2 linked regions of the Alloyangia pacifica genome follow. The protein of the gene in region 2 interacts with the protein of the main gene of each other region in a pairwise test. Links are inferred from orthologs where the notes say so. Each region holds a gene or a part of one and is shown on either strand. Other genes may lie near its edges.

What was found.
Region 1: the proteins of rplA (region 2) and thrS interact in binary tests that used the Escherichia coli proteins (3 or more experiments, as listed by UniProt). The link is inferred for Alloyangia pacifica from one-to-one orthologs.

Annotation. Positions count from the first base shown.
Region 1 is NZ_CP022189.1:1,150,679-1,155,091, forward strand. Bases 770-3,693 are described here. They hold thrS (threonine--tRNA ligase), read right to left. Parts: upstream 3,243-3,693; coding sequence 1,296-3,242; downstream 770-1,295. Other genes in these bases: CEW88_RS05550 (arsenate reductase family protein), read left to right, coding at 906-1,220; CEW88_RS05560 (amidohydrolase family protein), read right to left, coding at 3,430-3,693. In the rest of the region: CEW88_RS05540 (LysR family transcriptional regulator), read left to right, coding at 1-335; CEW88_RS05545 (cold-shock protein), read right to left, coding at 457-663; more of CEW88_RS05560, read right to left, coding at 3,694-4,413. UniProt on the Escherichia coli protein: Catalyzes the attachment of threonine to tRNA(Thr) in a two-step reaction: L-threonine is first activated by ATP to form Thr-AMP and then transferred to the acceptor end of tRNA(Thr). The rate-limiting step is amino acid activation in the presence of tRNA.
Region 2 is NZ_CP022189.1:454,472-458,901, reverse strand. What follows is about bases 607-3,547. They hold rplA (50S ribosomal protein L1), read right to left. Parts: upstream 2,456-3,547; coding sequence 1,757-2,455; downstream 607-1,756. Other genes in these bases: nusG (transcription termination/antitermination protein NusG), read right to left, coding at 3,032-3,547; rplK (50S ribosomal protein L11), read right to left, coding at 2,457-2,906; CEW88_RS02200 (DUF2798 domain-containing protein), read left to right, coding at 1,451-1,690; rplJ (50S ribosomal protein L10), read right to left, coding at 607-899. Also shown: rplL (50S ribosomal protein L7/L12), read right to left, coding at 1-313; more of rplJ, read right to left, coding at 387-606; more of nusG, read right to left, coding at 3,548-3,565; preprotein translocase subunit SecE, read right to left, coding at 3,893-4,084. UniProt on the Escherichia coli protein: One of the primary rRNA binding proteins, it binds very close to the 3'-end of the 23S rRNA. Forms part of the L1 stalk. It is often not seen in high-resolution crystal structures, but can be seen in cryo_EM and 3D reconstruction models.

The DNA of each region.
Region 1 (4,413 bases), 700 kb from region 2 along the record:
AGACGCTGATCACCTATCCGGTGGATCGGGCGCGGCTCGATATATTCTCGCAATTGCTGTCCCCGGCGAAGGTCGAACCGGCGGCGATTCGCCAAGTCGAGCTGACAGCGGTGATTCTGCTTTTGGTTGCCTCGAATCGTGGTGTCGCGGTTTTGCCCGATTGGGTTGTGCGCGAAGTGAAATACAATTCCGATTACATCACCCGGCCATTGACCGAGGCGGGGATCACCCGGCACCTCTACGCCGCGACCCGCACCGAGGATCTGGATAAACCCTTCATGACAGACCTGATCCGCTTGGCGGGGCAGGAGGCGCGGCGCCTGCAATCGCGATGACGGTGCGCCGGACTGCAACGCCGGCTGTCGCCAGTCCCGCTACGGGCTGACGTGTGCGGGTACACCCCCGCGGGGACCCAACCCCGGGTGGGGTGGGGTCATGCGATGTAAGATTTTGTTATTAAAGTGTTTTCAGATCGGACGCCATCATGCGTCCATCGCGGCCTTCCTTGAGCTCGTAGCTCACTTTCTGATTGTCCGCGAGGCCGGTAAGCCCCGAACGTTCGACGGCCGAGATATGAACGAAGACATCCTTGCCCCCCTCTTCGGGCGCGATGAAGCCGTAGCCTTTGGTGGTATTGAACCATTTCACGGTGCCGCTCGGCATGTGTCCGTGCTCCTTCCAACTTTCCTGTTTCTACCCGTAATGCGGGCGCCGCGTCACATTCGCCTCTCAGCGGGAGGAATGCCTGTCCCGGTCGAAAACGCGGTAAAATCGAGGCTTTCCGGCTCTGATCATCGAAGGTCACGGGCCAAGAGTTGCACGGTGCCTGCAAAAATCAAGAGAAACGCTTCGCAGTCGCGGCGTTAGGCAATAAATAGTGCCCCAAGAGTTCAAGGAGATGGCGGATGCTGATATACGGGCTGAAAACGTGTGATACCTGCCGAAAGGCGCTGAAAGCCCTGCCCGAGGCCGAGTTTCGCGACGTCCGGGCCGACGGTGTGCCCGTTGAGGTGATCGACAGCGCGCTTGCGGAATTCGGCGACAAGCTGGTGAACACCCGCTCGACCACATGGCGCGAGCTTGAAGAGGCGCAGCGCGCGCGCCCGGCGAAGGATCTGCTGGCCGACCACCCGACCTTGATGAAGCGGCCGCTGATCGTGGCGGGCGAGGCGATGTATCTGGGCTGGACCAAGGACGTCGAGGCGGCTCTGGCGGGCTGACGCCGCCAAACCCCGGTTAAAAAGAAAAAGCCCCGGGCGATCCCCCGGGGCTTTCTCGTTTTCAAGAGACCCGGCTCAGCGTAGGTCGGGCGCGGTGGCGTCCAGCGACAGCGAAGCGACGATCTCGTCGAGGCTCTGCACCGCGGTCTGCTTCTCGCCGAGACGGCGCACGGTGACGGTGCGCTCTTCGACCTCGCGGTGGCCCACGGCGAGGATGATCGGCACCTTGCCCACCGAGTGCTCGCGGACCTTGTAGTTGATCTTCTCGTTGCGCGTGTCGGCCTCGGCCCGCACGCCGGCGGCCTTGAGCGCTGCGACGACCTCGAGCACGTAGTCATCCGCCTCCGAGGTGATCGAGGCGACAACGACCTGCCGCGGCGCGAGCCAGAAGGGCAGCTTGCCGGCGTGTTCCTCGATCAGGATACCGATGAAACGCTCGAAGGAGCCCAGCACGGCGCGGTGCAGCATGACCGGGCGGTGCTTCTCGCCGTCCTGGCCGATGAAGCTCGCATCAAGACGCTCGGGCAGGTTGGGATCGACCTGCAGCGTGCCGCACTGCCAGTCCCGGCCGATCGCATCGGTCAGGGTGAACTCGAGCTTGGGACCGTAGAAGGCGCCTTCGCCCTCCTGGATCTCATACTCGTAGCCCGCGGCACGGCAGGCATCGCCAAGCGCCGCTTCGACGCGGTCCCAGCTCTCGTCCGAGCCGATGCGCTTCTCCGGGCGGGTGGAGAGCTTGATCGTCCAGTTCTCGAAGCCCAGATCGGCGTAGATCGAGGCGAGGAACTCGATGAACTTCTTGGTTTCCGCCTCGATCTGATCGTCGGTGCAGAAGATATGCGCGTCGTCCTGGGTGAAGCCGCGCACCCGCATGATGCCGTGCAGCGCGCCCGAGGGCTCGTAGCGGTTGCACGAACCGAACTCGGCCATGCGCAGCGGCAGGTCGCGGTAGGACTTCAGGCCCTGGTTGAACACCTGCACGTGGCAGGGGCAGTTCATCGGCTTGAGCGCGTTGATCGCCTTCTCGCGGGCATGCTCTTCGTCGACTTCAACGATGAACATATTCTCCTGGTAGTTGTCCCAGTGCCCGGACTTTTCCCAGAGCTTGCGGTCAACGACCTGCGGCGTGTTGACTTCGACGTAGCCGTCACGCTCCTGCCGGCGGCGCATGTAGTCCTGCAGCGTGGTGTAGATTTTCCAGCCGTTGGGATGCCAGAAAATCTGCCCCGGCGCTTCCGGCTGGAGGTGAAAGAGATCCATCTCGCGGCCCAGCTTGCGGTGGTCGCGCTTGGCCGCCTCCTCGAGGAAGTTGAGGTACTTCTTCAGCTCGTCGCGGTTGCGGAAGGCCACGCCGGTGATCCGCTGCAGCATCGGGCGCGAGACGTCGCCGAACCAATAGGCCCCCGAGACGCCCATCAGCTTGAAGGCATCCGACGGCAGCTGGCCGGTGTTCTGAAGGTGCGGGCCACGGCAGAGATCCTGCCAGTCGCCGTGCCAGTACATGCGGATCGGCGCATCCGCGGGGATGCGGTCCACCAGCTCGACCTTGTAGCCCTCGCCGCTGTCTTCATAGAACTTGCGGGCGCGGTCGCGGTCCCAGATCTCGGTCTTCACCTCGTCGCGGGCGTTGATGATCTCTTTCATCTTCGCCTCGATCAGGCCGAGGTCTTCGGGGGTGAAGGGTTCGGCGCGGTCGAAGTCGTAGAACCAGCCTTGGTCGGTGACCGGGCCAATGGTGACCTTGGTGTCGGGCCAGATCTCCTGCACCGCGCGCGCCATCACGTGGGCGAGGTCGTGGCGGATCAGCTCGAGCGCCTGGTCCTCGTCCTGCAGCGTGTGGATCGCGATCGTGCTGTCGGCCTCGATGGGCCACTGAAGGTCCCAATGCGCGCCGTTCACGGTGGCGGAGATGGCCTTTTTCGAAAGGCTCTTGGAAATGGCTGCGGCCACGTCGGCAGGGGTCACGCCCTTGTCGAACTCGCGCGCATTGCCATCGGGGAATGTCAGGGAAATCTGGCTCATAGGCCTAGTCTCCTCGTCGGTCTGGCGCCCACGGAACGCCCGGTTGCGGGTTATATGTCGTGCCGCCTTGTGGCCCTCGGGGCAAGGGGTGTCAAGCGGCGGGGAGGCAGGCATGACGAGAGGGCGCTGCCAGCGTGCTTGGAGCCGCGCGGAAGCCGCGGGGGCGTGCGCGGCCAGCGAACGGCTGTCAGGGCCGCAAAATCCTCGGCGCGGGCGCTTCGAACGTCATCCGCCCCCCACGCAATCCCCAGACCGGCCGCCGGATTTCCGCCACGGCAGAGGCGCGGCTCTCGCAGGGCAGCAGCACCAGATCGGCCGGGCCGCCGACCTCGATCCGGTCGGACACGCCAAGAAGCCGGAAGGGTGCGCTGCTGACCATCTCGAAACAGGCAGTCAGCTCCTCGGCGCTGCCAAGCTGCGCGACGTTGGCAAAGAGGTTGGCCATCCGAGGCAGCGAGCAATCGCCGTAAGGGGTAAAGGGGTTGAGCACGTTGTTGGTCGCCACGGTGCAGCACACCCCAGCAGCGTGGAACCGATGCGCCGGCGCCACGCCCCGCGGCACCGCGTGGTCATGCCCGCGCCCGGTGATGAAAAGGTCGGTCGCCGGCAAGACGGTGAGCGCGATCCCCGCGTCCTGCAGCAGCGCCACGCTCTGCGCCAGCGCGGCGGGGGGAAGCATCGACAGCTTGGTCACATGGCCGATTGCCACGCGCCCCTGCATGCCAAAAGGGATGGTCTGCCGGGCCACCTCGTCGAGATGCCGCCAGCTGGTGTCGAGGTCGAAATCGAGGTGGAAATCAAGGTCGACACCGAACGCGCGCGCCATCTCGAAGAGCCGCGCAATCTGCCCCTCCGGGTCGGTGTCGGTATAGGGACAGCCGCCGAGCAGGTCTGCCCCCGCCGCCAAGGCCGCCCGCAGCAGCTCCTCGGTGCCGGGATAATTCAGCAGGCCCTCTTGCGGGAAGACGCAGATCTGCAGGTCGAGCGCCCAGGAATAGTCCCTCTTCAACTGCCTGACCGCCTCGAAGCCCGCGAGCCCGATCACCGGATCGATCTCGACCTGCGTGCGGATCAGCGTGGTGCCCTGGCCGATCGCCTGCTCCAGAACCCGCGCCCCGCGCGCGTAGACGTCCTCGGTGGTGAAGTCCCTTTTGGCTGCCGTCACTGCCGT
Region 2 (4,430 bases):
ACACGCCTTCTTTGACAGCCTTGCCGCCTGCTTCCACCAGCTCTTTGGCTTCTTTCAGGCCCAGGCCGGTGATGGCGCGGACTTCTTTGATCACGTTGATCTTCTTGTCGCCAGCGGACTTGAGGATCACGTCGAATTCGGTTTTTTCTTCCTCAGCTGCTGCGTCGCCGCCAGCTGCCGGACCAGCAACCATCACTGCGCCGCCAGCTGCGGGCTCGATGCCGTACTCGTCCTTGAGGATGGTTTTCAGTTCTTGTGCTTCGAGCAGCGTCAGACCAACGATTTGCTCAGCAAGTGCTTTCAGATCAGCCATTTTACGTATTCCGTTTAGCTAGATGTGTTCCAACGTGTAGGTCTTCAACCCCACGAAGATCTGTTGGGTGCCGTTACGCAGCTTTCTCTTCGATGGTCGAGAGAATCGATGCGATGTTCGATGCAGGTGCGCCAATCGCGCCGGCGATGTTCGAAGCGGGTGCGCCGATGCAGCCGACGATGGAGGCAATGAGCTCCTCGCGCGACGGCATTTTCGACACGGCCTCGACACCGGCCCGGTCCAGAGCCGTTCCAGACATTGCACCGCCGAGGATCTCGAACTTCGAGTTTGCCTTAGCGAAGTCCTCGACCACCTTGGCAGCTGCCACGGGGTCTTCGGAGTAGGTCAGAACGGTCATGCCCTCGAGGTAGTCGGCGATGCTCTCGCAGCCGGTACCCTTCAGAGCGATCTTGGCGAGCCTGTTCTTGGCGACGCGAACCGACGTGTCTGCCGCGCGGGCGCGGGCACGAAGATCCGTCATCTCGGCAACCGTGAGACCTTCGTAGCGGCTAACCACCACGACGCCAGAGCTTTCAAAGATCTGGCCGAGTTCCTCGACCACTTTCTCTTTCTGGGCTCTATCCACAGTTTCACTCCAAGTTATGGAGGGGATTCGACCCCTCCGGCTCGTTCTGCCGGGTCTCCCCGGCCTCAAGGTCCGATCGGGTCGTCACATCGCGCCACCGGAGCACATCGGCCCGGAACGTTATGTCTCTTCCCGTCTCAGGCAGGATTTAAGGATATTCGATCCACGGACCGATCACCCACCCACCGTCTCGGACGAAATCGAGGGCCGCGACGAATCGTGCGCTGCCCTCGTCTGCTCCGCTTAAAGGGTTTTGTGTCCCTTGCCAAGGGCAGAAGCACCCCGTTGCGGAGGCGCGCATCCTACCACCGGTTCGCAAAGATGCAATGCACCAGCGAACCGCTCGAAGGCTTGACCGTCCGCTTGACGTCCCTTAAGTGCATCCGAGCCGAAAAACGTCAGGCCGGTTGGTCAGCCCGGCCCCCGCTTCCCGCGGGAGTTAGTCGTTCCACAAACCCGCGGCGCCCTGCTCATACGGGGCGCGTGGAGTGTTCCGAACGGATCGGCCCTCGGACGCGCCCTGCCCTTCGCATGTCGCCACAGGAAACCCGATGACCACACCCCGTTCCACCCTCATACTCGCGCAGCTGTTCATCTCGGGCAGCATGTCCTTTCTGATGACCCTGATCTTCAGCGCCATCCCGCTGCGGTTCACGTCCAGCTGGATGTCGGTCTGGATGCATTACTGGCTTGCCGCCTGGCCGGCGGCCTTCGCGTTGTCGCTGATCGTCGGGCCGCTCTGCTTCAAGGCATCCTTACTGGTGCTGCGCACCGCGGCGCTCCTGCGCTGAGCCGTCTCCGAAATGCAAAAGGCCCCGCCGTTTTCGGCGGGGCCTTCGCGATCAGATCGGGTCAGATCACTCGACGTTGGCCGAGGTCACGTCCACCGATACGCCCGGACCCATGGTGGAGCTGAGCGAGATCTTCTTCACGTAGGTGCCTTTTGCACCGGTCGGCTTCGCCTTGGCGACAGCATTGACGAAGGCGCGCACGTTCTCGACCAGCTTGGCATCGTCGAACGACGCCTTGCCAACGCCCGCGTGGATCACGCCGGCTTTTTCGACCTTGAACTGAACCTGGCCACCCTTGGCGTCCTTGACGGCCTGGGCAACATCCATGGTCACGGTACCGACCTTGGGGTTCGGCATCAGGTTGCGCGGGCCAAGCACCTTACCCAGACGGCCGACGATCGGCATCATGTCCGGGGTCGCGATGCAGCGGTCGAAGTCGATGGTGCCACCTTGGATGGTTTCCATCAGGTCTTCTGCGCCAACGATGTCCGCGCCGGCGGCCTGGGCTTCGTCAGCCTTGGCGCCACGGGCGAAGACGGCCACGCGCACGGTCTTGCCGGTGCCGTTCGGCAGGCCGACAACGCCGCGGACCATCTGGTCAGCGTGGCGCGGGTCGACGCCGAGGTTCATCGCGATCTCGACGGTCTCGTCGAACTTGGCCGAGGCGTTTGCCTTGATCAGAGCGACTGCGTCTTCGACGCTCAGCTCTTCCTTGCCAGCAAAGGCTTCACGGGCGGCGCGGGTGCGTTTTCCGAGTTTAGCCATCTTATTTCACCTCGATGCCCATGGACTTGGCCGAGCCAAGGATGATCTGCATTGCCTGTTCGACGTCGTTTGCCGACAGGTCCTTCATCTTCGCTTCCGCGATCTCACGGACCTGGGCGACGGTGACGGTGGCAATGGTCTCACGGCCGGGCTTCTCTGCGCCGCGCGGACGGTTGCGCTTGCCGACAGGCTTCAGGCCGGCTGCCTTCTTCAAGTAGTAAGACGCGGGGGGCGTCTTGATGTCCATGGTGAAGGACTTGTCCTGATAGTACGTGATCACGGTCGGGCAGGGTGCACCAACTTCCATGTCCTGCGTCTTGGCGTTGAACGCCTTGCAGAATTCCATGATGTTGATGCCGCGCTGACCCAGCGCGGGGCCGACGGGCGGCGAGGGGTTGGCTTTGCCTGCAGGGATCTGCAGCTTCATCTTGCCAGCGAGTTTCTTGGCCATGTGGCCTCTCCTTTATCCAAATCCCCACGAACGCGTTCGCGAGGGGGTGCTTGGTGTGGTCTGGTCCGGACAGCGCGCTGCCCTCGCCTCCCACCTGAAAGGCGGGGCAAGCCCCGCCGAGACGCTCAGCCCTGCTTCGAGACCTGAGTGAATTCCAGTTCGACCGGGGTCTCCCGGCCGAAGATCGACACCGAGACGCGCAGGCGCTGGTTGTCGTCGTCGACGCCCTCGACCATACCGTCGAAGCCCTCGAAGGGGCCGTCGTTGACCTTGACGCGCTCGCCCACCTCGAAGTGGATGAGGGTGCGCGGGGCTTCCTCGCCTTCCTGCACCCGGCCGAGGATCGCCTGAACTTCGGCGTCACGCATCGGCATCGGGCGGCCCTGCGGGCCAAGGAAACCGGTCACCCGGTTGATCGAGTTGACCAGGTGATACCCCCGGTCAGACATTTCCATGTGCACCAGCACGTAGCCGGGCATGAAACGGCGCTCGGTCGTAACCTTCTTGCCGCGGCGGATCTCGATGACCTCCTCGGTCGGCACGAGAACTTCGTCGATCTGGTCCTCAAGCGCCTGTTCGGCCACCGCCTGCCGGATCTGTTCCGCGATCTTCTTCTCGAAGTTCGACAGAACGCTCACCGAATACCACCGCTTCGCCATCTGGCCCCTCTTCGTTACCTTGACCGCCCGAAGGGGCCGTCCGTTCAGATGCGCGCCGTTCCGGCGTGCCATTTCGGGGCGCCGATGCGTCCCGCCCCAAAAGAAAACCGGCGTGCAACCGAATCGCTGCACGCCCGCTTTGGGAAGTGGTCTGTGCAGTACCCCCGCTGCGTCCCGAATTCAAGGGCCGGCCCGGAATGTCTCCGTTTGGGCACCGCGGCGCGGCGGAACCCTCTCTTCTAGGCGGAAATTTCTATGGGATGTCCGACAGCGGCGGACAGGGGCGGCGCCCAAAAGCCGGGCGCGCCCTGCGCGCCCGCGCGATGCTCAGCCGAAGAAGGAGAGCAGGCCCTGCAGGCCGGTGCGGATCAGGATGTCGACGAGCGCGAAGAAGATCGCCGTAAGCGTCGCCATCACGAAAACGGTGACCGTGGTCAGGATCACTTCGCGACGGGTCGGCCAGGCGATCTTGCCGATCTCGGACCGCGTCTGCTGAATGAACTGGAGCGGGTTGGTCATGCAGGTCTGCCTTGCGGGAAATCCTCGGTTGGCGGGTCGTATAAGCCCTGCCGCGCGCCGATACAAGCGGAGTCCGCCAGTCTCCGCATCTCGGTGATCACGCAACCGGTGACGCGCAAAACGATTTTCTGATCCATCGTCGTCGCAACGTTACGGAACCCCCGTCGCCCTGGCACGTTTGCGCGCGTCTGAGCCCGGCAACGCGGGCCGCAAGGGCGGAGCGCGCGGCCACACGGAAAATTGCGCCGCCTTCTTTCGGGAACGGTCTGCAAAGCCATTGAGTTGGGTGCCCAGAAACAACGTGCAGCTGCACCGCTCGCACGGCGACCACAAACACCTTTACGGA